3 regions of the Shewanella sp. GutDb-MelDb genome follow, and region 2 is predicted to be linked to each of the others. Evidence: predicted binding sites of a transcription regulator. Region 2 holds the regulator's gene; each other region holds the start of a gene.
The links. Region 2 encodes sigma-54, which starts transcription at its own class of promoters, with help from an activator protein. Its sites were predicted from a motif close to GTTGGCACGNNNNTNGNNT; they were not measured.

Region 1 (8,036 bases), on a different contig from region 2:
TGTCTCACCATGGAAAATTACAGCCTGATGAGTGGCAATTTGAATATGGTGAAAAAGGTAAACCGCGGTTAACGCAAGCTCAGTTTGAGCGAACAGGAATAGATTTTAATCTTAGCCATAGTGGCGATTGGTTGCTGTTAGCTATCCATCAACAGCCTATAGAGGACAAGGTTCCATCGACACTGGAGCTGGGAGTCGATATTGAGCGCTGCCGCACAAGTACCAATATCCATTCAATATTAAATCACTACTTCTCTGAGCCAGAAACCGCCGCGTTACTTGCTTTACCCAATGAGTTACAGCGTGATCGCTTCTTTGATTTATGGGCATTGAAAGAGTCTTATATCAAGGCTAAAGGGTTGGGTTTAGCGTTGTCGCTTAAATCGTTTGGCTTTGATTTAAGCACAATGGAGCAGCGTATATTGGCACTTAAATCGAGCGAACACACTAAATTTGGACAGTTAAAATCGGGATTTAGTCAGCAGATGGTGTTCAAGCAGGGGGTTGCTTTACAGCTCTTTAGCAGCAAAACAGAGGTGATGGTTGCTGCTACAAATGACACGCTGGTGGAGGAAGCGGCCAATTGGCATTGTGCTTTGGGACATTTGGATGACGATTATCGCTTTGCTATTAGTGTTAAAGGGCTAAGTTGCCAACACAAACCCATCGAGTATGACGCAGAAATAGCCTCGATTAATGATGTCGTTAAAGCGATGGCTTAGCGCTGGGGAAGCGGTGTCAATATGGCTGATAGAGAAGGGACGCGATATGCGTCCCTTGTGATGTGTTAGCTTTCTTGGCTTGTTATTTCTTAGGTGTTGGCACAATTTCAAATTCTGGATTGAATTCCACCATGCTGCCCGCTATTTTACTAAAGGCTGTTTTGTCGCCTGTAATTTTAGCATCACCCGATGCCAGTAGTGCTTTGAGGGTTGTCTTGCCAAGTAGGATTTGGGTCACGTCTGATTTATTGACGATGAGGTTAGCATCTGCTGTTTGTTCATCATCCACCACATTGTTACTCAAGTTACCGTTGCTAAGCTCAATGTAGAGAATACTTTTGGTATCTGGCGTGATGATGTTCATCTTCACTAGACCGTGTTTCGCTGCTTTTTGGCTATCGATTTTCACGGCTAAAAAATCGAATAAGGTTGGCATATCCATCTCACTAATCACATCTGCTGATGCTGTTTTAGGAGCCCCTTTTTGAATGCCTACACGCAGCTCTTGGGCGCCGGTTAAGTAGATGTTTCTCCAGCCTGCACCTTCAGATTGATAACCTAATTGCTCATAGGTATCGGCTAAAAGTTGTCTTGCTGTATCATTATTAGGATCGGCCATAATGACTTTGTTTAATGCTGTAGCAACAAAGCGATACTCCCCTTGGATGTAGTCACTTTGGGCTCGTTTAACCGTTGCTTCCGCGCCCCCCATATACTCTACAAACTTGGCAGATTCTAACTTTGTTGTTAATGGGTTTAAGTTGGCAGGGTTCATATCAAAGTAACCTAAGTACTTATTGTAAACCGCTTTGGCATTATGGCTATAGGTGCCGTGATAACCGTTGGTGTGCCAGGTTTTATAGACAGTCTCAGGAATAGTCGCTTGTATTGCATCGCCAATATCTTGAATGCCTACGCCATTATTGGCCAGCCTTAAAGTTTGGTTATGTACCAGACCATAATTATCACGTTGTAGGCGCAAGAATTGATTGACCTCTTCATTGCCCCAAACTGGCGCCGAATGTGCAGAAAACAGTACCTCAACTTTGCTGCCAAAGGCAGTGATCATTTCGTTGATATCTTTTGACCATTTTAGTGCGTCACGCACTTTTGCCCCGCGTAAGGTGTAGATGTTATGCATACCTTGGTAGGTCAGTTCGCCGCTCCAAAGTGCATTCTTTGAAGGAATAAAAGTTATCATCTCAGATTCTGCTTCAGTACCTGATGCATCCATAAACACCATTTCAAGCCCATCTATCTTAAGCGTTTCCCATTTGCCTTTGCCATTTAAGGTGTAGTCTGGTGCGACATAGGTGATTTCACCTTTTGATAAACCTTTGCCCAACGCGGCATCGACAATACCGTGGTTATCCTTACCTAAAGTGGCCCCATATTGATAAGCTGCGCGGCGACTCATCGCGTTTCCAGCCAGTACGTTTTCATCAACAATCTCTTTGGCGATGTTGTGTGATCCATAGACTTTCACGTCAGGAAACATCTCTTGAACGCCGCGAGCACCACCAAAGTGGTCAGCATGACTATGAGAATAGATCATGGCTACCACAGGAAGTTCACTGCCTTCTGGCAAGTGTTTTAGTGCGAAGGTCAGTGACGCCTTAGCCGCTTCTTTAGTCAGTAATACATCGTAAGCAATCCAACCAGAATCGCCCTTAATGAGAGTTAGGTTTGATAAGTCTGTCCCGCGTACTTGATAGATCCCGTCGCTCACTTTATATAAGCCATTAGGCACCATATTAAGTTGAGCTTGACGATAAAGTGATGGGTTGACCGAATCGGGGGTTTGCTCACCAATAAAGGCAAATTCAGCGCGCAGAATGTCTGCAGTCGCTTTATCAAATTTTGCGATAAGATTCTTAGATGATTGCTCAAATGCGGTGGTATCTGCAAAGTTGAGCGTTTGGGCAATGGCTTGGTTATGCTTAATCGTATCTGCAGTCGCGGCCTTGCCCTCATAGTGCACGGTTATATGGTCGTGTTCATGTTGTGCAGCATTTGCAGTTGAAGACAGGCCCAGTGTTACGCTACTGATGATCGCGATTGTAAGCGGAGATATTTTCATTGTGATTCCTCAAAGGTCGTTCATAGAAGGTTCATAGCAGGCTCTTAGCAGAGTAGGGGAGCCTGAACCGAGTCAATACAAATTGAATTGAGGCTAGTGTAGAGTGCTTGTGTTATTTAGTAATTATCGCTAGATTGCTAATTAATATTCACAGTGTAAATAGTATTGAGTCATATGCCGCAGACAAAACAGTTTGACCTTAATCTATTTCCGGTATTTCTTGCCGTGTATCGCTGCCGCTCATTTAGCCGCGCCGCAGAACAACTTGATTTAACCCAATCTTCAGTCAGTAATGCGATTAACCGCCTTAAAAAACAGGTAGATGAAGAGTTGTTTAATCGTGTTGGACGCGGTGTTGAACCTACAGCTGCCGGACATGATTTATATCAACAGTTGGAGCAGCATTTCAATGCTATTGATGGTGTTGTTGCGGGTTTGGAGAAGTTTGACCCTAAAATACATCAGCGTGAATTCTACGTGTATGCCAATGAAGTGATAATGCAACTATTGCAAGCGCCAATAGATAAGCTGACGGCTGACTTGGCGGTTGATATTATCTTTAAGGAGCCGCCATCCAATGAGGAGCAGTTACAGTCTGACTTGCAGTTTGAGCGTATAGATCTTGCCGTTGACATAATGAGCCAAATACCAGTGGCGTTAAATGCAGCCCTGTTGATGCGCGATAAGTTGGTCTGTGTGGCGAGAAAAGATCATCCAAGGATCCAAGATACACTTAACGTTAATGCCTATTTTGCTGAAAAGCATGTCATCTTCAAAATGCGGCGCTCAAATCTAGCCATCGCGGAACTTTATAGCGAAGCCGTCATGCCGCAACGTAAAACCTATAGTGAGCAATCGTCGCTACTGACCATGTTAGCCACAGCATCAAAAAGCGATGCTATTGCCATCGCTTCCACTCATTATCTTAAAGAGTATGCTGAGCTGTTTAATCTGACGCAATACCCATTGCCTTTTGATACAAGGCCAATTGAGTACCATATGATTTGGAGTAAAAAGTTGCAGAGCAATAGCGCCAATGCTTGGCTAAGAGAGATGATAGCTTTACAAATGCAGGCGCTAGAGACTTAAAAAATAAAACCGAGCATTAATACTCGGTTTCGTGATGTCTTATTGTCTTGCTAAGCGTTGGTTCTCAGCTGGGTTTTCAAAATCACTACGATAGGGGTTGATATCTAACCCGCCACGTCGAGTGTAACGCGCATAAACCGTTAATTTTGCACATTGGCAGAAACGTTTTAAGTCGACAAAAATACGCTCGACACATTGCTCGTGAAACTCATTGTGCTGTCTAAATGAGATCAAGTATCTAAGCAGTTTTTCGCGATCAATTTTAGGGCCTTGATAGCGGATCATTACCGTACCCCAATCAGGCTGAGAGGTAATTAAGCAATTTGATTTAAGTAGATTAGAGGTTAGCGTCTCGGCAACCATCACTTTGTCATCAACACTGTCGACAAGGTAGTCTGGGTTAAAGTTGTAGTCGCTGACTTCAATATCCAAATCATCGATACAAGTGCCTGGTAGTTCTACAATACGTTGATGGCTAAAGTTTTTCGGTTCAATTACTTTAACGCTAACATCACCTTGTGCACATTGGCATAGATCTTTGGTCAAGGTAGATTGAACCGCTTCAACATCATCAAATTGAGTTTGGTTAAAGCTGTTCAAATATAACTTAAACGACTTAGACTCAATTAGGTTGGCACTTTGAAAGTCTAGGCTAAACTCCGCGATGGCGACCATTGGCTTACCTTTGGCATTTAGCCATGAAAGCTCATATCCGGTCCAAATATCACAGCCGTGAAACGGCAGTTCGGTAGTAAGGCCTATTGCGTCACGGTTCAACTTACGCGGCACGCCCTGCAGTAAAGACGCATCATAATGTTCTTGGTAGCCTGTGGACTTTCCTAATGTAAGCTCTGAAAGTTCGGGTGCGTCACTATAGGGATCATGATGTTGTGTCATCAATACGGTTTCCATGTCAAAATAGACTCTTATTATAACTGATTTTGGGATCGGCTTAAGTGTCTTCTTTACCTGCTCTGGATATTTTTTTAAACGACTACCAACAAGCCTACTTAGATGCGTTGGGAGAGTACCCTCGATATTATGCGCAGCAACAAGCGTCAGAGTGTATTTTGGGCGATGTTGACGTTGGTTCTGAAGAAGCATTGCAATGGAAATCAGTCTCGCGTGACGTGCCGGGTGTTTTTGATAATGTCGAACATGCACTAGAGCTATCTTTACATGCCGATCTTAGTGCATTTTATGGGGCACATTTTGCCGCGCCATTGATGTTTGACTCACCTTGGGGAACGGGAGAGTTATTGCAGGCGTGGAGCCAGACTGATTTTGAGTATCTACAGCAGAATATCATCGGACATTTGATGATGAAAAAGAAGCTCAAACAAGATCCTACCTGGTTTATTGGTGTGTTTGATGATGAAGATAAAATGATCACTATTAACAATACCGATGGCAGCGTTTGGATTGAAATCCCTGGGGAAAATCAGAGTAAAAAGTTAGCAGATTCGTTAAATGGTTTTATCGCTGAGCTTACGGCGCGAGTGACGCCACCGGTTAAGCTGGTGGAAGAAGATATGCCAGTACTCGATCACCCAGGTATTTGGCAGCGTATGAAAATAATGTGGCAGAACTTACGTGGGAAATAGCGGGTAAAATTTAACGCTAGAAGCTTAAACTATTAGCTTGAAAGAAGAGGTCTAAATTGCACTGCAATTTAGACCTTTTTTGTCTCTTTTAGAGATGATCCCAAGAGATATTCGACACGATACGGCATGGTTCGCAGCGGAAGTGAAACATATCCAATAGCGGCTCATCTAATAGCCAGTGGTCACTACCACATTTTGGACAGCAACGTTTTTTCTCATTGGCTAGGCTTTCTCCACCAACGCGATAAAGATAGTAATAGGTTGGGATTTTTGTCAGGAATTCAACTCGGCCACGCAAGTCCCAGCCGCGTCTAAAGAGGTCACTTTTGTGGCTGGTTAGCTGCTCAAGTGCTGCAAACTCGGCTTTAGTCCCCGCGGCCATTTGTATTTCATCACAAGCTTGCCATTCGGTTTGCCAGCGGATCAGCCGTTTATGATCGCCATTGGCTGTCGCTGGTACTTGGTAAAGTGGAATTGGCTGCAGCGTATCACCATTTCTTAGTGGCGAGCACATATGCACATAACTGGTATAAAGCAGCTGCCAACTTGGTGTCTCTTGGCTAGACACTTCTGAATTGATATCTTGGCCAATATACTTCTCGCGAGGAGCAAGTAGTTTAGCGTCTGTTAATTCAATTAAGGTTTTCTCGACCCAAGGGCTATTAAATCGCTTGGCAAGGCTACTTTTTTCTGGCATCAACAAGCGAGCTCTAAACTCACCGTCATTGAAAGCGACAGCAAATTCTCGACCGAGTATTTGACCATTGGCGCGATAAGCTTCTAACAAGCCATTAATGGCTTTTTCGGCGGCAGTGATTGTCGTGTTATCGAAGCATTCAAATCTTAATTCAACAACATGCATTATTTCTTGGCTCCACTAGCATTAAGCGATGCTGATTCAAGCGCTGTTAATCTGTTGATTACGGCTTGATAGTTGGTTTTAAGGGTTAACAGCTCCTGCTCAAGTTGCGTAATTCTTTGCTGTTGTTGAGTGTTGGTTGGAAGTTGCAGAGGTGCTTGCGCTGATGCGGTTAACTGCGCCTTAGTCGGGATTGCGGCTTTGTCTACAGCATTCATCGATTTGTACTGTTGTAAGCCTTGGATCAAAGTCAGCATTGCAACACTGACACCTAGCTTAGTTTTAATTAATGCAAGAGTGGGTTTTTTACCTTCATCGCTGAGCTGTTTGGCGGCGCAGAGTACTTGGTCTAGAGGGCTCATCGTTGGTTAAATTCCTTACTCATTAGTATATTTAGTTCATTAACAGTAATTAATTAAAATTAAATCATTATTAAACAATGCTTTAACATGTGGCATGTAGTTTGCTTTAATGATATTTATAAAATCAATATAAATACAGGAAGTTAATGTGAAGAATAATCTACTAAGTTTAGCGTTTTTTGGGATAGCAAGCATAGGGTTAACTGGTTGCGTTATCAATGTAGGTGATGGTGAATCTGATTGGGATAACAATGGAGCTTGGGAGAAAATCCAAGAAAGTAACCGTGACGGCCTATCGAGGATCTCACTGGGGATGTCAAAAGAGCAGGTGACAACGCTAATGGGTACTGCTGATTTTAATGAAGCCTATATCCAACAAGATAAAGAAGTGCATGTGCTGTTTTATCGCACACAACGAGTTAAGGGCGACGGCAAGACAACCAAAGATGAGTGTACTCCCGTGGTTATTAGCAATAATGCCGTTGTTGGATGGGGCGAAAAGGCCTACACCAAAATATAATTATCTTTCTATATTTCTTTAATATGGTGAAGTTACTTTCTTAATAGGGTGTCTAAATGGTCAATTAAATCCGACCATTGGGCATCTTCCGCTAATGCCTCTGCTAGAAAATGTTGCTGTGATATTGTCCAAAATCCCGCTTGATGAATAAGCAGCCCTTTAGTAATCGTATGTTTTCGTATAAACAGTTCAATTGCTTTAGCATCACTTGGTAAACCGAGCTGTTGAAATAGATGTTCTAGATCCAAAGGGGTGGTGTCCATGATTAACGCTCCGTTGCTATCGTGTTGCTTCCAGTATGGTAGAAAACGACCTAATCCTCCAAGTTTAGTATCGATACTTTTTGACACCCAATGACTCATCAGATGCTCGTTTTAGAACAACATTAAATTTCTGACAAAGTGAATGTTGATTATTAATTGCACTTTTCTATGGGCTTGTTACATTGGTATTTATGTGATCTAGGTCAAGGAAAATAACAATGGAAAATCAAATCATGGAAGAGTGTCGAGCGGTCTATCTAACGGCTGAAGATTTACGTATTGCCGCCTCAATTCTTTACAATGCTTACCACGATGATCCATTTTTTATGGATGCACTCTATGATGATGACAAGGTGCAATATGAGCAAAAACTGCGTGGCGCTATTCGTGAAGAGTTAAATGCGCTGTGGCAACAGGAACAAGGGTTAATCGGCATGTTTTCTGGAGAACGACTGATAGGGGTTGCCTGTATTGCCACTCAACAAGTCCCGCTTGGTGAAGCCCGTTACTGGCATTGGCGTTTGAAAATGTTGATAA
Region 2 (8,036 bases):
TCAGCCGATTGGATGGTTCAAGGTGCTGTAGGCATTGCTAAGGCTTATCACCTTTCTGACTTAGTCATCGGACTGACGATTATTGCCGTGGGTACCAGTCTTCCTGAGCTTGCAGCCTGTATTGCTGGCGTGTTGAAAAAAGAGGATGATTTAGCCATCGGTAATATTGTGGGTTCAAACTTATTTAATATTTTAGCGGTACTTGCCATACCCGGCATTATCGCGCCAGGTGCCGTCGATGCCGCGGCAAGCACGAGAGATTTCTACATGGTACTTGCAACGAGCAGTGCGCTTGCAATACTGATATTATTGAGCGGACGCGCTAGGCAACTAAAGCCTTGGCATGGCGTTGTTCTACTCATTACATTTGTCGCGTATCAAGCGTTACTTTTCCTATCTTAAATATGAATGCGACCTATAAAGCAGTAAATTAGAGAGAGACCAAGAAATGGTAGATGAACAGCAGCTACGCCAGTGGGGCACCAAGGTCATTGATATCGAGAAAAAAGCACTCGATAACCTTTACCAATATGTAGACTCAAATGAGTTTGCCCAAGCATGCCAATTAATATTGCAGTGCACCGGCAAAGTTATCGTTATGGGAATGGGCAAATCAGGCCATATAGGTAATAAGATCTCAGCCACATTAGCCAGCACTGGAACGCCTGCATTTTTTGTCCATCCAGGTGAAGCGAGTCACGGTGATTTAGGCGTATTAAGCGAAAACGATATCGTCCTTGCTATCTCTAACTCAGGTGAATCGAGTGAGATTCTGACATTAATGCCAGTAATCAAGCGCATGGGGCTGCCGATGATTTCGTTAACAGGCAAGCCGGAATCCAACATGGCAAAGCTAGCCCATCTGCACCTTTGTATTGAAGTGCCCGAAGAAGCCTGCCCGCTGGGATTAGCGCCAACATCGAGCACGACGGCCACTTTGGTGATGGGCGATGCATTAGCGGTTGCTTTACTGCAAGCTCGCGGGTTTACTAAAGATGACTTTGCACTGTCTCATCCCGGTGGAACTTTAGGGCGTAAGCTACTCTTAAAAGTCAGTGACGTAATGCATAAAGACAATGAGCTGCCGCTGGTAAAGCATGATATCTGTATTACCGATGCGCTTTACGAAATATCTAAAAAAGGCTTAGGCATGACTGCCATTGTCGATGAGAAAAGCACTTTAGTCGGTATATTCACCGACGGCGACTTACGCCGAGTGATTGATGCAGAAGTTAACTTACGTACCACCCCCATTGCTGAAGTTATGTCTAAAGGCTGTGTCACCATTACTGATAATGTACTTGCAGCAGAAGCATTAAAAGTGATGGAAGAGAAAAACATTAATGGTTTGATAGTCATCAATTCACAGCAACAACCTGTCGGCGCACTTAACATGCTCGACATGGTGAAAGCAGGAGTTATTTAACATGTCTAAACAGGGATTCTATGGCCCGATTAGCGATGATGTTTGGCAAGCCGCCAGCAAAATCAAACTGCTTATTTGCGATGTAGATGGCGTATTTTCCGATGGCCTAGTCTATATGAGCAACTCCGGCGAAGAGCTTAAAACATTCCACACTCGAGATGGTTACGGTGTTCGCTCTGTTCTTTCTAGCGGCATTAACGTGGCGATTATTACTGGTCGAAAATCAAAAATTGTCGAAGATAGAATGACAGCACTCGGCGTCACTCATATTTATCAAGGCGTTGATAACAAGTTAAGCCCCTACAATGAGTTATTAGCACTTTACAATGTCAATCCAAATGAAGTTGCCTATATAGGTGATGATATGGTCGACTTGCCGGTGATGAAAGAGGTCGGTTTATCGGTTTGCGTCGCTGATGGCCACCCTTACGTGAAGCAACATGCTTTAATGACAACTCATATTAATGGTGGTCATGGCGCCCTTAGAGAGCTCACAGACTTGTTATTACTTAGCCAAGGTAAGTTTGAGTCGGCTCACGGGATGAGCATATGAATCGCGTCACCCTAGCGATTATCGCTTTATTTGGCACCGCACTGATCCTTTATTGGCAAGTGCAGTCTAAAAAAAGCGACCAAACGTTAGACATTGATATAAGCGAACGCCCTAACTACATCATCAATGATATGCGCAGCACTGAATACAATGAAGCGGGTCTCATTAATAGCAAAGTCACCGCCAAGCACATGGAACACTTTGAAGAAGCCAGTATGACTTACTTCACTGACCCGGTTTATTTGATCTATCCCGATGATGGTCAAGCCCAATGGCGTTTAACCGCGGCTAAAGGAACCCATAACAATTTAACCGGTAAGGTCTCATTGGAAAACAATGTTATTATCGATTCTATTAGTCCAGAAGAGCCGATCCAAACATTGTCTACCTCCTATTTAGAGCTTGATCTAGAGACGATGGTTATGACCTCTGATGAAATCATTTACGTCACTGGTAATGAGTTTGTGATTCAGGGAACAGGCCTTTATGCTGATCTTAACGCCCAAAGTGTAAAGTTGATCAGTCAAGTCGAAGGGATCTACGATGTTAAGTAAGCGATTCAAAAAACAAATATACTCACTCATGCTAGCAACCCAATAGCGGAGTAGAAGGAAGTTATGAAATACAATCAATCAATACTTGCAGGTCTGTTGTGTCTGCTTAGCATTAGTAGCTACGCGCAAGTCGATGACTTAAAGCAAGAAGTTAAAATTGCTGCTGCCAGCCAAGAAGCTGATATAAAAAATAATCAGGTGATCTTTTTTGGTCCTGTAGAAGTGACTCAGGGTTCAATTAAAATGAAGGCTGATGAATTACGGGTGTTCTCCAAAGAAGCGAGCTCAGGAAAAATACTCGTGGCTACGGGTAATCCTGCGACATATACCCAAATGATGGAAGATGGCCGCCCGGCGATGGCAAGTGCGAAAGAGATCCGTTATGAGTTGGCAACAAGAACCTTAACCTTGTTAGGTAATGCAACCTTGGAGCAAGAGGGCAGCCAAGTCACGGGTAACCGCATCAAGTACAATATCGGACTACAAAAATTAGTCGCAGAAAGTACAGGTAAAGGTAATGATCGCGTGATCACTATCATTCAGCCTGAAGCTTATCAAGAAGAGACGCCTGAAACCCCAGCCGCACCCATTAAAAAGCAGGAACAGCAATGACCCAAAAAACGCTGACCGTACGCAATTTAGCGAAAAGTTATAAGAGCCGAGCCGTTGTTCAAGATGTGAGTTTAACGGTCAAAACAGGGCAAATTGTTGGGTTATTGGGTCCTAATGGTGCAGGTAAAACCACAACATTTTATATGGTTGTTGGTTTAGTTCAGAGCGACAAGGGTCAGATCTTAATCGATGACGATGATTTAACCTTAGACCCAATGCATCTCCGAGCACGTAAAGGCATTGGCTACTTGCCACAAGAGGCAAGCATCTTTAGAAAGCTCTCAGTGCGTGACAATATCATGGCAGTATTACAGACTCGCAAAGATATCAATAACGAGCAGCGTGAAGAGCAACTTGAACACCTACTCGAAGAGTTTCACATCACCCATATCCGCGATAGCCAAGGCATGGCGTTATCAGGTGGTGAACGCCGCAGAGTTGAAATCGCTCGAGCACTGGCAGCCAACCCAAAGTTTATTCTACTCGATGAACCTTTTGCCGGCGTTGATCCAATATCGGTTATCGATATTAAAAAGATTATTGAACAGTTAAAAAGCCGTGGCTTAGGGGTGTTGATCACAGACCACAATGTGCGTGAAACATTGGACGTTTGTGAACATGCCTATATCGTAAGTCACGGAAATTTGATTGCAGAAGGCACACCTGCCGAGATATTAGATAATCAGCAGGTTCGAGCAGTGTACTTAGGTGAACAATTCAGGCTATAGTTAACCCACAGTATGCGGGTTTAATTGTATAGCATTAGCTAAGTATATGAATACAATCAAAGTGTTGACTCTTTAAGCTCTCTTCGTCAAATCACCGAGCTTCAACGTTTAATTACAGTGTAGGGAATAGCGGTAAGATGAAAGCGTCACTCCAGCTCAAAATGGGTCAGCAGCTAACTATGACTCCACAATTACAGCAGGCTATTCGCCTTTTGCAATTGTCCTCTTTAGAGCTGCAGCAAGAGATCCAGCAAGCATTAGACTCTAATCCACTGCTTGAATTAGATGAAGAGCAATCCGATGGCGAGCCTATCAGCAACGAAGATAGAACCACCAGTGACTCTGACAGCTATTCAGAGTCGGATAGCGACAATGAATACAGCAGTAACACAGATGTTGATCCACAGCAGGATAGCGCTGCGGTAGACACCTCTGATGCATTAACGCAAGATTCAATGCCAGATGAACTCCCAATGGATACTACTTGGGATGAAGTCTATACCGTGTCTTCGAATTCAAGCTCCGGCGGAATGCGCGATGATGATATGCCATTCCAAGGCGAAACCACTGAAGGTTTATACGAACATCTTGAATGGCAGAAAAATCTAACGCCTTTTTCTGATAATGACCTAGCGATTGCCACCGCCATTATTGATGCGGTTGATGAGCGAGGTTACCTTACTCAGAATTGTGAAGATATTCTTGAAGCAATGGGCGATCCAGAGATCGAGATAGACGAAGTGGAAGCCGTACTCAAACGCGTGCAGCATTTCGACCCTATCGGCGTCGCAGCCAGAGATCTCAGTGAATGTCTGCTTATCCAATTAGCTCAATATGCAGAAACAACACCCCATATAGACAATGCTCGCCTGCTCATTAAAGATTACTTAGATTTGATTGCTGGACGTGATTTTAGGCAATTGATGCGTAAGACTAAGCTCAAAGAGGATGACCTGCGTGATGCTATCACGCTTATTCAAACCTTGAACCCAAGACCGGGCCTAGCAGTCACGCGAAGTAAAGACGAATATGTGATCCCCGACGTTTCAGTGACAAAAAAGAAAGGCCGTTGGGTGGTTGAACTCAACCCCGACTACATGCCAAAAATCAACGTCAATCAACACTATGCTTCGATGGCTCGTAGCCAAAAAAATCAAGCAGATGGCCAATTTATTCGTAGTCACTTACAAGAAGCTAAATGGTTTATTAAAAGCATTGAGAGTCGTAATGAGACCCTCCTAAAAGTCTCCAACTGTATTGTGAAGTTCCAACAGGGATTTTTCGAATATGGTGATGAAGCCATGAAACCTATGGTACTCAACGACATTGCTGAAGCCGTAGAGATGCATGAATCCACTATCTCAAGGGTGACCACACAAAAGTATATGCATACCCCTAGAGGTATTTTCGAGTTAAAGTATTTCTTCTCTAGTCATGTCGGAACCGACGACGGTGGAGAGTGCTCATCAACAGCAATTAGAGCGTTTATTAAGAAGTTAGTCGCAGCTGAAAACCAACAGAAACCATTAAGCGATAGCAAAATGGCGCAACTGTTGGCAGAACAGGGGATTAAAGTTGCTCGACGTACCATCGCGAAATACCGCGAAGCAATGATGATCCCGCCCTCAAACCAACGCAAGAGTTTATAACTAAAATTAGACACTTGGAGGAATCTTTCTATGCAAATTAACCTTACTGGGCATCACATTGAAATCACTGCGTCACTGCGCAGTTATGTTGAAGAAAAATTTACAAAGCTTGAACGTCATTTCGATCAGATCAATAATGTGCACGTCATATTGAATGTTGAAAAAATGCAACAGATTGCCGAAGCACGAATTCACCTGAAAAAAGGTGAAGTTTTTGCCACTTCGGAACATGCGGACATGTACGCCGCAATCGACTCCCTGATCGACAAATTAGATCGTCAGGTTATTAAACACAAAGAGAAGCTGACCAAACACTAACGATGGAACTATGTACCATCCTGCAGCCGGAATGCACTACCTGTGCCACTCCGGGCAGTAAGAAAAAAGTACTGGAACTCATCAGCGATATTGCCGCTGCCCAGTACCCTACCCTTTCTTCACAAGAGATTTTCGAAAGCCTGTTGGCTCGCGAAAAAATGGGTAGCACAGGTATAGGCAACGGTATAGCAATCCCTCACGGGAGATTGGCTAATATTGACCATCCATTGGGCATATTAATCAAATGTGAAACACCGATATCTTTTGACTCGATAGATAAGCAACCGGTTGATATATTATTTGCCCTGTTAGTGCCCGCAGATCAATGTGAGCAACATCTCGCGACGCTGTCTTCAATGGCAGAAAAGCTTAACGACAAAGCGATCGTGAAGCAGTTGAGAAAAAGTAAGAGTGAATCTGAGTTATACGACTTAATCACTCAATAGTGAGAGGTTTCTGATCTGTCGAGCTTAGTTTTTACGCATTTTTTGATGTTCAAGAAGTACAAGACATGAGCAAAGAGAAACGCTTACACACTCTTGTAGGAATAGCTTAGAAACACTTAAACCAGTGTTCCTAAGCTATTGTTGCCGTGTTATAGGCTATTTGTGGAGAATAATTAAACTGCATTGCCTCCGTATCGTCCCACCTCGCCAAAATGATGTATAAACTGCGGTAAAAACAAACCTAAAAGTGCAACTATCTCGACGGACTCAAGTCCGTAAGTCGCTAGAGATTACCGATATACAAGCAGTAAGATTTAACGACCTAGGCATTTATTACAGCAATATTATTTATTATTACCAACTAGCCTAAGCTATTGCTTTAAGCCAGAAAAAAGTTAATCTATAATCTTGTACACCCCGTATACATTTATAAAACATTAATTCTAACTTTTATTAGGTAGTGAAAAGATGAAACTCGTTCTAGTCTCTGGTCGTTCCGGCTCAGGCAAATCAGTACTGTTAAGAATGCTAGAAGATCTCGGCTATTATTGTGTCGATAATCTACCATTGCCAATGATGGGCACCCTGCTTGAACAACTTTCTGGTAACTCAGAGTTAGTCGCTATTAGTGTTGATATCCGCAACATGCCAGAAAAAGAGAACGAATGGATTAAGCATCTGACCAATTTGCCAGAAGGCGTGGAGTTATTGAGCTTCTTTTTAAACTCTAGCGATGAAGTGCTCCTCAAGCGCTACAACGAAACTCGTCGTCTGCACCCTTTGTCTCATGCAAACATTTCATTAAAAGAAGCAATTCAGCTTGAAGGGCGCCAGTTGGAACCGCTCGCTAAGATCGTTGACCATTATATTGATACTTCTACCCTCAATATTTACGATCTCAATGACCAAGTACGTGAGATCTTATTAGGCAACGTCGATAAAGAGCTGATGATCAAGTTTGAGTCTTTTGGGTTTAAACATGGCATGCCAACTGAAGCTGATTTTATGTTTGACGTTCGATTTCTTCCAAATCCACATTGGGAGCCGGATCTCCGACCCATGACAGGGCTCGATAAACCCGTGCAAGAGTTTTTAAATCTGCACCCTACAGTCAATAAGTTTATCTGGCAGATCGAGAATTTATTGGAGACTTGGTTACCCGATTTAGAACGTAACAACCGCAGCTACCTCACTATCGCTATTGGTTGTACTGGTGGCCAGCATCGCTCTGTTTATGTCACAGAACGACTCGCTGAACACTTCAAAAAAGGCCGACATAAAGTCACTTCTAGCCATAGAGAGTTAAAAAATGCCAACGATTGAACGGCAAGTCACCATCTGCAATAAGCTCGGGCTACATGCCAGAGCGGCAACAAAATTGGTGGTTTTAGCCTCAGAATTTGATGCCCAAATCACTATTATTCAAGGTGAAAAGCAAGCTTCAGCGGTAAGTGTACTAGGCTTACTCATGTTAGAAACTGGAATGGGTAAATCCATACAGCTTCTCGCCAACGGCCCAGATGCAAAACCAGCGTTAGATGCCATATGTCATTTGATCAATACCAAATTCGACGAAGATAATTAGTCCGTCCATTTTCCTAATATTTGTTATTTATCCCCCTTTACTTACGTTATGATAAGCGCCTTTTAAAAGACCCTGCGAGGGACCCATGCCGATTGAAGTCTTAGACAACGAAACAACAGACCAACGCCTCAATCAGCTAAATAAAGCATTAGGTAGCGGGATGTT
Region 3 (8,036 bases), on a different contig from region 2:
TCTCAGCGTATGGGACATGACACTTGAAATCCTGCCATCAAATGACAGTTCAGAGCGACCTAAAGGGATCGCCGAAGTGGTGATGTTACCGGTGATCTCCGCAGTTCAAGATGCAATATTCAATGCGATTGGCGAACGCTTCGACCACACCCCTATTACCGCTGAACAAATAAAGTCGAGGTTAAGTGTATGAGCAAAAGCACCGTTAATTTCATCCTGAATGGTAAACAAATCGGCCCTATTGCTGTCGATCAAAATACCATGATGATCCAGTTTCTACATGAGCACTTAAACTTAACCGGCACTAAATTTGGTTGCGGCGCAGGGATATGCCATGCCTGCGTGATCTTAGAGAAAACGGCTACTGGGCATGTGACCCATCGAACCTGTATTAATGGCGTAGGGTCATTTAATGGTAAGAACTTGATGACGGTAGAAGGTCATGCACGAATTGATGTGAAGACCCAAGAGCTTGAGTTACATCCGGTGCAACAAGCTTTTATCGAACACTTCTCTTTCCAATGTGGTTGGTGTACATCGGGCTTTGTTAATGAAGCCATCGGTTATTACGAATCACTAAAACAAAATCCAGTTAAAAAGTCTGAGCTACGATCTTCAATTGAAGCCTCACTGGCTGAACATGTATGTCGCTGTACAGGCTACGTTAAATACTATGAGGCAATAGAGGATCTTATATTGTCTCAACCAGAACTTGTTCGATAAGGATGTTATGAAAAAGCTCATTATTATCGGTTTGGCTTTGGGTCTAGCCGCGATCATTTTTATCTATCTTGGTAGCGGTAAATTAGCCAATGTCGCAAGTGCAGATCATCAAAGTGAGGCCGTAGACTTAATCGTTGAGCGTGGCCGACAAGTCGCCATTGAAAGTGATTGTGTTGCTTGCCATACAGGCCCCAGTGGCGCGCCATTTGCCGGAGGCGTGGCGTTTGATTCACCATTCGGAATGATCTATTCAACCAATATTACCCCTGATAAACAATACGGCATTGGGCTTTACCAACGTGAAGATTTTTATCGGGCTGTAAAATGGGGTTACTCAAGTAAGGTCGGCAACTTGTACCCTGCTATGCCATTCACTTCGTACCGGAAATTAAATGATGAAGATCTTGATGCACTGTGGGCTTATTTCCAGTCCATTAAGCCGATTGCAGAGCCTAACAGTGCTAATGATCTTATCTTCCCAGCCAACATTCGCTTTTTCTTAGGAGGCTGGAACCAACTCTTTTTTGAAGACTCCGACTTTAGCCCCGACAGCAACCGCAGCAAACAATGGAACAAGGGTAAGTATTTTGTCGAGGCTGCAGGACACTGCGGTGAGTGCCACACGCCGAGAAACCTATTGTTTGCGATGCAACCCAGTAAAGCGCTACAAGGTGAATTTTTGGAAGGTTGGCAGGCGGGTGATATCACCGCTAAAGAGCTAAATTCACAGGGCTGGAACGCTAAAGATCTGGTTGATCTGCTAAAAATGGGTGAGTCTCGAATGGGCTCAACCTACGAGAATATGTATTTGGTCGTTAACCATAGTTTGAGTCACATGCCTAATGAAGACTTAGCTGCTATATCCGGCTATTTACTGGATAAAGATCAGGTCTCGATTGCAGAAGTTGATGGCTCTAGTGATCTTAAAATGGCTAAGCGAGTGTATTTAAGCCAAGAAGATAAAACACTTTCAGGCTATCAAACCTATGTTGATTATTGCGCAGGTTGTCATGGTTTAGATGGCTTAGGAAAACCCGAAGCCGTGGTGGCCTTAAATCAAAATAGCGCCTTTACCGCCCAATCGCCGTACAACTCTATCGCCGTTATTCTGCGAGGCTTGCCCAGTAAACGTCAAAGCCAAACCAGAGGCGTGGTGTCGATGTCATCTTTCAATGCACAAGTATCAGATCAGCAAGTGGCTGAGCTCGTTAACTTTGCAAGACAAGTTTGGGGAGCACAAAAGGATGCAAAAGTTGATAATGATATGGTCAAAGAGATTAGAGAAAAATTGGATAAAGAGGGTTATTTGAATCATCTACAGATGAAAAAATCGGATTAGAAGCTTTAACGTTATTCCAAAAAAAACGAACCTAACGGTTCGTTTTTTTGATCTCGCTAGCCAAATCCAAATAGATACACTTGAGCTTGCGTATGATAAATATCTATCCTATTTGATTAAGTAGCCGATACTTTTCTTAGCAGTGAAAAAGCCTGTTTGGCATTTTCATTGGTCACCACAAACCCTGTCATATTATTTTGATCATCATATGCTTCTGCCGTCACGCCTTGTTTATCAAAGCCCACTTTCCATGATGAATCAGTATTAAACCTGCCGCCGACTTGGATCGGATATGACGGTGTTTTCACTTTCACCATCATCGCTGGGAATGTCAGTTGTGATGCTTGACCAAGTAACTGCTTAGCAAGCGCATTGGCACTCAAAATAATAGGTTGTAAATAAGCCATGACCTTGCCGTTAATCTCGGCGCAATCACCAAGGGCGTAAACATTGTTGGCAGATGATTGTAGCTTTTCATCCACTACAATACCGCGATTAACCTTAATACCCGCCTGCTGCGCTAAGTCGGTATTCGGTCGTAAACCCGCTGCAGAGATAACGCAATCGACAGTAAATACTTTACCCGCTTTAGTGGTAACCAGCATAGCTTGCTTGCCCTCTTCAGCTTTTGCGTTAATTTGCTCTATTGTGGTGACGTAGTCGTTAAGCTCGAGTGTCATTCCACCATCACGCAAAGGCTGTTCAAGCTTCAATGCGACAAAATCTGGTGCTACATTTGCGAGTAATCGACTATTAGGTTCAACAACAATCACCTTTTTGCCGCTCGTTTGTAGATCCATAGCCAGCTCAGCACCAATTAAGCCGCCGCCCATTATCAATATGCGATTAGCCGTGGTTAGCTTTTTCTGTGAAGCTCGGTACTCAGATAAACTGTTTAGAGTGACAATATCCACTGCAGCATCGCCTTTTATTGGCGGTACAAACGCGGTTGCGCCTGTTGCAAAGACTAGCTTAGAATATTGATAACTCTGCCCATTAGCTAACAGAGATTGCGTTTTAGTATCAACTTGTTCCACCCGTGTGTTGGCAAATAATTCAACCTGATACTGCACAGCAAAGTCAGCTGCAGACAAGGTGATTAATGCATTTGCATCCTGCTGCTTGGAAAATACATGGCTTAAATCTGGCTTGTTGTACTCATCACCTTCATCAGCGGTAAAAACCTGAATAGGCAAACTAACATCTTGCCTGCGTATGTTCTTTATTAACTGATAGGCGGCGAAACCACTGCCAATGATTACAATCGGTGCTGTCATTACTACTTCCTCAAATACGTCGACTAAACCTTGTGTGCAATAAACACGTCTTTTCCCAAGTTACACTCAGGACAGAGGAAGTACTCAGGAACATCAGACCAAGGAGTACCGGGTTCAATTTCTTGGTTTGGCTCACCAATAGCAGGATCGTAAACCCAATTACACACGGTACAAATCATACATTGGCAATCAGAATCATGCTCAGCATCTTTGTTATTGGCAACCGCTGCTTGCTGTGGTTGCTCAGACAAGCTGGCTACAGGCTTATTAGCTTCAGCTTTCTCATCCACAGCTACAGCCTTAGCAAATTGATTTATAGCAGGCGCATCGACCAATGGATGTAACGCCCACTGCTTAGCAATTTGACGGCCATGTTCACGGCATTCTCGCATCGCATTCCCATCTGGACGCCACTTAGTTTTCAAGCTAAGGGCCGTTTCGAAACCCGCGTCCATTAAGCGAGTTTGAATACGATCGACCGCACCGCCGCTCCAACCAAAACTGCCGAACGCAGCGGCTTTTTTACCTTTAAATCTTAAGCCGGTGATCTCTTCAAGCATGCCTGCAATTTTTGGCATCATCACATTGTTCATTGTCGATGAACCTACCAATAAACCCTTTGATCGGAAGGTATGCGATAAAATTTCGTTCTTATCATGCTTTGAGACATTAAAGACTTTTACCGCTACGCCAGGGTCCACATCATGGATACCTTGAGCAATGGCATCAGCCATCATGCGTGTGTTGTTCGACATTGAATCGTAAAAGATGGTGATCTTATCTTCTTGATAACTATCAGCCCACTCAAGGTATTGATGAATGATCTGCGTAGGGTTGTCACGCCAAACGATACCGTGAGAAGTAGCAATCATGTCCACAGGTACATTAAAGCTTAATACTTCGTGGATCTTAGCGGTCACCAGGCTGCTAAATGGAGTTAAGATATTTGCGTAATAGCGAAGACACTGCTCCTTAAGCTCATTCTGGTCCACTTCATCGTTAAATAGATGCTCGTCGCAGTAATGCTGGCCAAAGGCATCGTTACTAAATAACACCGCGTCCTCGGTCATGTAAGTCATCATACTGTCAGGCCAATGCAGCATAGGTGCTTCAATGAAGATGAGTTTCTTACCATTGCCGATATCTACGCTATCACCCGTTTTAACAATTTTAAAGTTCCACTCTGGATGGTGGTAGTGACCTACAATCGAATCAACAGCCGCTTCGGTGCAATAAATGGGCGTGCCGGGGATTTTTTCCAGTAATGCGGTTAATGCGCCGGAGTGATCTTCTTCCGCATGGTTCATCACGATAAAATCGATAGTATTAAGATCAATTTCCATCTCTAAATTTTGCACAAACTGATGACTAAAACGATGATCAACAGTATCGATTAATACTGTCTTCTCTTCACGGATGAGGTAACTGTTATAGCTCGTGCCTCTGGTCATCTTATATTCAGTACCATGGAAGTCTTGCACTTCCCAATCGCGTTGACCGACCCAATGAATGTTGTTTTTCACATGAATTGTCATTAGTTACACCCTAAAATATTAAATAAATTAAATCTTCTACTTGAGTAATTGCACTAACCATGCCAAAAAGTTAATTCATTGAAATAATTAGATAATGACAAAATCAAATCTAATGGGAGTGTAAATATGACAATGCAAAAAAGTGTCAAATAAACACTATCAATGTCAAAAAGACAAGCCGATAATAGTCGCAATGACAGGCTAATAAAGAAGGGAATATCGCAGATAATGTCCATTTAGACAGAGTAAAATCAAGTAATTTGAGGACGAGAAATAGGTGCCGAGAGTAAGGATAATATTCGAGGGTCAATTCTGGGACGACTATATGACAACGTGGAATATAGGCAAGAGTAGATTTTGGCTGCCGTCTACAGCAAAGTTTATCAACACATACCACTGAACACATACCGCCAAGCCGATACTAGCTTCAAGCTAGCTCACAACCCTCTTTTTATTCTGACTCATTTGCTTTTTTATACGTATTATACCAATTGCATTAAGCATCTGTGTATTCAGTAGCAATAGCTCATGGTTTTCACTTCTGCTTTTCATTGAACCACTGCAGTCTCACCGATGCGCTTTGATTTGAAAATGGGTGAATGTGGCTGAGTTGACGACCTATTTAATCTAATGGGGATTAGAACAGAATTATTTTCTTTTAAACGCAAAAAAGCGAACCTAAAGGTTCGCTTTTTTTAATAACTAAAGAAAATTTAACTTTTCTTCAATTATTTAAAGTTGACTCAAACAGTAATTAAACTCTTTGTGTCGACTTTCGACTAGATAGCAACTACGTTAGCTGCTTGTGGGCCTTTTTGGCCTTGCTCTAGGTCGAAAGAAACTTTTTGGCCTTCAGCAAGAGTCTTGAAACCCTCTGAAGTGATAGCGCGGAAATGTACGAATACGTCAGCGCCGCCATTGTCTTGAGTAATGAAGCCAAAACCTTTGTCTTCGTTAAACCATTTTACGATGCCAGTAGTTGAGTTAGACATTTTATGTCCCTTATATTTAGTGGAGAATTAATAAATCTATCGCGAAAGTGCGATGTGCTGAGAGCTTGAATTATTAAATGTTACGATGAAGCTAAGGGAAACACAGATGATACAACGATAACGCAGAATCTGAAGCTTTACTTTTACTTGATGTTTCATTAATAACTCTGTATGCCAGAGCAAGGCGTACTTTACAGCACTTTGAGATATTGTAAAGCTTTTATTCATAAAAGATGAAGAGATACTATAAAAATTGAAAATCATTACCAATGTCGCATAGCTTTCAGTTTAGCCGCACGACTAAACTCAGTTCAGATGCTTGATGCTCTAAAGTCATCCTCGTAGCAATAGTACCCGCTCTATTTAGCTGCACTCACTTTATATACCATTCTACTTGAAGATGCAGGATTCAGGTAGAACGGGGATAGTCGTGTTCGTCAATATAGTATGAGTGTACCGCTGTCAGCTTCGCTTAGCCTTGGTAAGGGTAAACATCTTAATCTGCTGAGATGAGGAACCCTGAATGCTTTGATAACAAATATCTTCTATGTCTGCGCCTTTAACTAACAGTTCTACTGCGCTTCTTCCTGCTCGTCTAGCCACAATGATAATGCCTCCATCGAGCGCTGCCATAACGCTAACAACTGTTGATGTTGCTGCAGGTACTCTTCAGCCGTTACTTTTAATTGTTCGATATCACCACATGTCGTTGCCAGTTGCGTTAACCCCATGCTGGCGCTGCTGCCTTTTAGTGCATGTAATATTCGCTCGAAATCCTTAGGCGCTGCCGCTAAAGTTGCCATATGTGCTTGGCTAGAACCACGGTAAAGCTCAAATAGCTCAACCACAGCCTCTTTACCTAAGTAACTCATATCTTGCGTTAGCAGCGTGCCATCTAATAGTGCTAAGTTCACATTTGGCATAGCCTTAGATCCGGGCGCAGTTTCGAGCAGTGGTGCAATAGCTGTCGTTTGCGATGCCGCCTCGGGCGTAGCATTCAATTCATCAATCTCTTTTGCTCGTCCAAGCCAAGCCGTTAACGCCTTCATATCAAGCGGCTTCATTAACACCAAATCAAAGCCTTGCTGTTGATAATTTTCCATATCTTCTACTTGCAGTTGAGCGGTAAAGGCCGCGATCGGCAGAGAATGGCCTATCTGTGCATTTATCTGCTGTAACTCTTCAAGCAGAGTCATCCCCGAGCCATCGCCGAGTTGAATATCAAGCATCACCGCATCGTAATCACTGGCACTTATAGTTGTGTAGGCCTGCCTTGCAGCCTCACAACTAGTCGCTAACACGGAATCATGGCCAAGATGTGCTAAAAACCCTTGCGCAACCATCGCATTAATCTTGTTATCTTCCACCACCAACACCCGTTTAGAGCTAACAAGTACGGCTTGTAGCTGCTGGGCCATATCAGGTTCCACGCACTCTGTAAGCGGTAATGAAAAACCAAAGCTACTGCCTTGAGTAACTTGGCTTGTTACCCATAAAGCCTTTGAGGCTTCAGCACCCGCACTCATAAGTTCGACCAGCTGTTTACTGATAGCAAGCCCGAGTCCTGTACCACGATCGCGGCCTTTACTGGGCTCGTTACTGTAGGCTTTAAAGAGTTTTGTCATGGCACTGCAATCAATGCCTACACCGCTGTCTTGTACTTTAAAGGCCAGTGCACCTTGTTCAACCATCACGCTCAATTCAACAGTGCCTTGCGGAGTGAATTTAATGGAATTACCCAACAAATTAAACAGTACTTGACGTAATTTTGGACCGTCTAAATAGACCCACTTTGGCAGGTTTTTATAGTTTGCCACTAATGTCAGGCCAGCCAAACCTGCGCCAGCAAGCATAATGGCTGTAACTTCATCGAGTAACTCAGCAAGATCCACAGCTCGAGGCTCATTAGCCAGCTTACTTTGCTCAAGGCGGGAGAAATCCAATATGTCGTTTAACAAGGTTTGCAACAGCGTTCCACTGTATTGTGATAATGCCAACATCTGCCGTTGTGATGGCGGTAGTTTTGAGTGACCAAGCAAAGTTAACGTACCAAGCAGACCATTTAACGGTGTTCTAATTTCATGGCTCATAGTGGCCAAAAATAATGACTTTGCTTGGTTAGCCTGCTCTGCCATATCACGGGCTAATACATGCCCTTTGGCTTCTTTAT

Region 1: CXF82_RS16350 (DUF3192 domain-containing protein) is a predicted target of sigma-54. The motif match lies at 6,805-6,823, and genes of this name have one in related genera.
Region 3: norV (anaerobic nitric oxide reductase flavorubredoxin) is a predicted target of sigma-54. The motif match lies at 4,923-4,941, and genes of this name have one in related genera.

Annotation. Positions count from the first base shown of each region.
Region 1 covers NZ_PJBM01000247.1:35,927-43,962, forward strand. Annotated here, with positions in the region: gene CXF82_RS16315 (4'-phosphopantetheinyl transferase family protein) at 1-722, shown strand, start outside; gene CXF82_RS16320 (alkyl/aryl-sulfatase) at 805-2,802, opposite strand; gene CXF82_RS16325 (LysR family transcriptional regulator) at 2,977-3,891, shown strand; gene queF (NADPH-dependent 7-cyano-7-deazaguanine reductase QueF) at 3,931-4,788, opposite strand; gene syd (SecY-interacting protein) at 4,848-5,495, shown strand; gene CXF82_RS16340 (Zn-ribbon-containing protein) at 5,584-6,357, opposite strand; gene CXF82_RS16345 (hypothetical protein) at 6,357-6,716, opposite strand; gene CXF82_RS16350 (DUF3192 domain-containing protein) at 6,865-7,236, shown strand; gene CXF82_RS16355 (DUF2789 domain-containing protein) at 7,269-7,598, opposite strand; gene CXF82_RS16360 (GNAT family N-acetyltransferase) at 7,718-8,036, shown strand, end outside.
Region 2 covers NZ_PJBM01000241.1:7,495-15,530, forward strand. Annotated here, with positions in the region: gene CXF82_RS15465 (calcium/sodium antiporter) at 1-402, shown strand, start outside; gene CXF82_RS15470 (KpsF/GutQ family sugar-phosphate isomerase) at 449-1,426, shown strand; gene kdsC (3-deoxy-manno-octulosonate-8-phosphatase KdsC) at 1,428-1,979, shown strand; gene lptC (LPS export ABC transporter periplasmic protein LptC) at 1,976-2,533, shown strand; gene lptA (lipopolysaccharide transport periplasmic protein LptA) at 2,597-3,145, shown strand; gene lptB (LPS export ABC transporter ATP-binding protein) at 3,142-3,873, shown strand; gene CXF82_RS15495 (RNA polymerase factor sigma-54) at 4,011-5,522, shown strand; gene hpf (ribosome hibernation promoting factor) at 5,553-5,840, shown strand; gene ptsN (PTS IIA-like nitrogen regulatory protein PtsN) at 5,843-6,286, shown strand; gene rapZ (RNase adapter RapZ) at 6,755-7,609, shown strand; gene CXF82_RS15515 (HPr family phosphocarrier protein) at 7,596-7,871, shown strand; gene mgtE (magnesium transporter) at 7,957-8,036, shown strand, end outside.
Region 3 covers NZ_PJBM01000225.1:58,794-66,829, reverse strand. Annotated here, with positions in the region: gene CXF82_RS11990 (xanthine dehydrogenase family protein molybdopterin-binding subunit) at 1-193, shown strand, start outside; gene CXF82_RS11985 ((2Fe-2S)-binding protein) at 190-723, shown strand; gene CXF82_RS11980 (cytochrome c) at 731-2,062, shown strand; gene norW (NADH:flavorubredoxin reductase NorW) at 2,179-3,339, opposite strand; gene norV (anaerobic nitric oxide reductase flavorubredoxin) at 3,363-4,874, opposite strand; gene CXF82_RS11965 (transcription antiterminator/RNA stability regulator CspE) at 5,654-5,866, opposite strand; gene torS (TMAO reductase system sensor histidine kinase/response regulator TorS) at 6,439-8,036, opposite strand, start outside.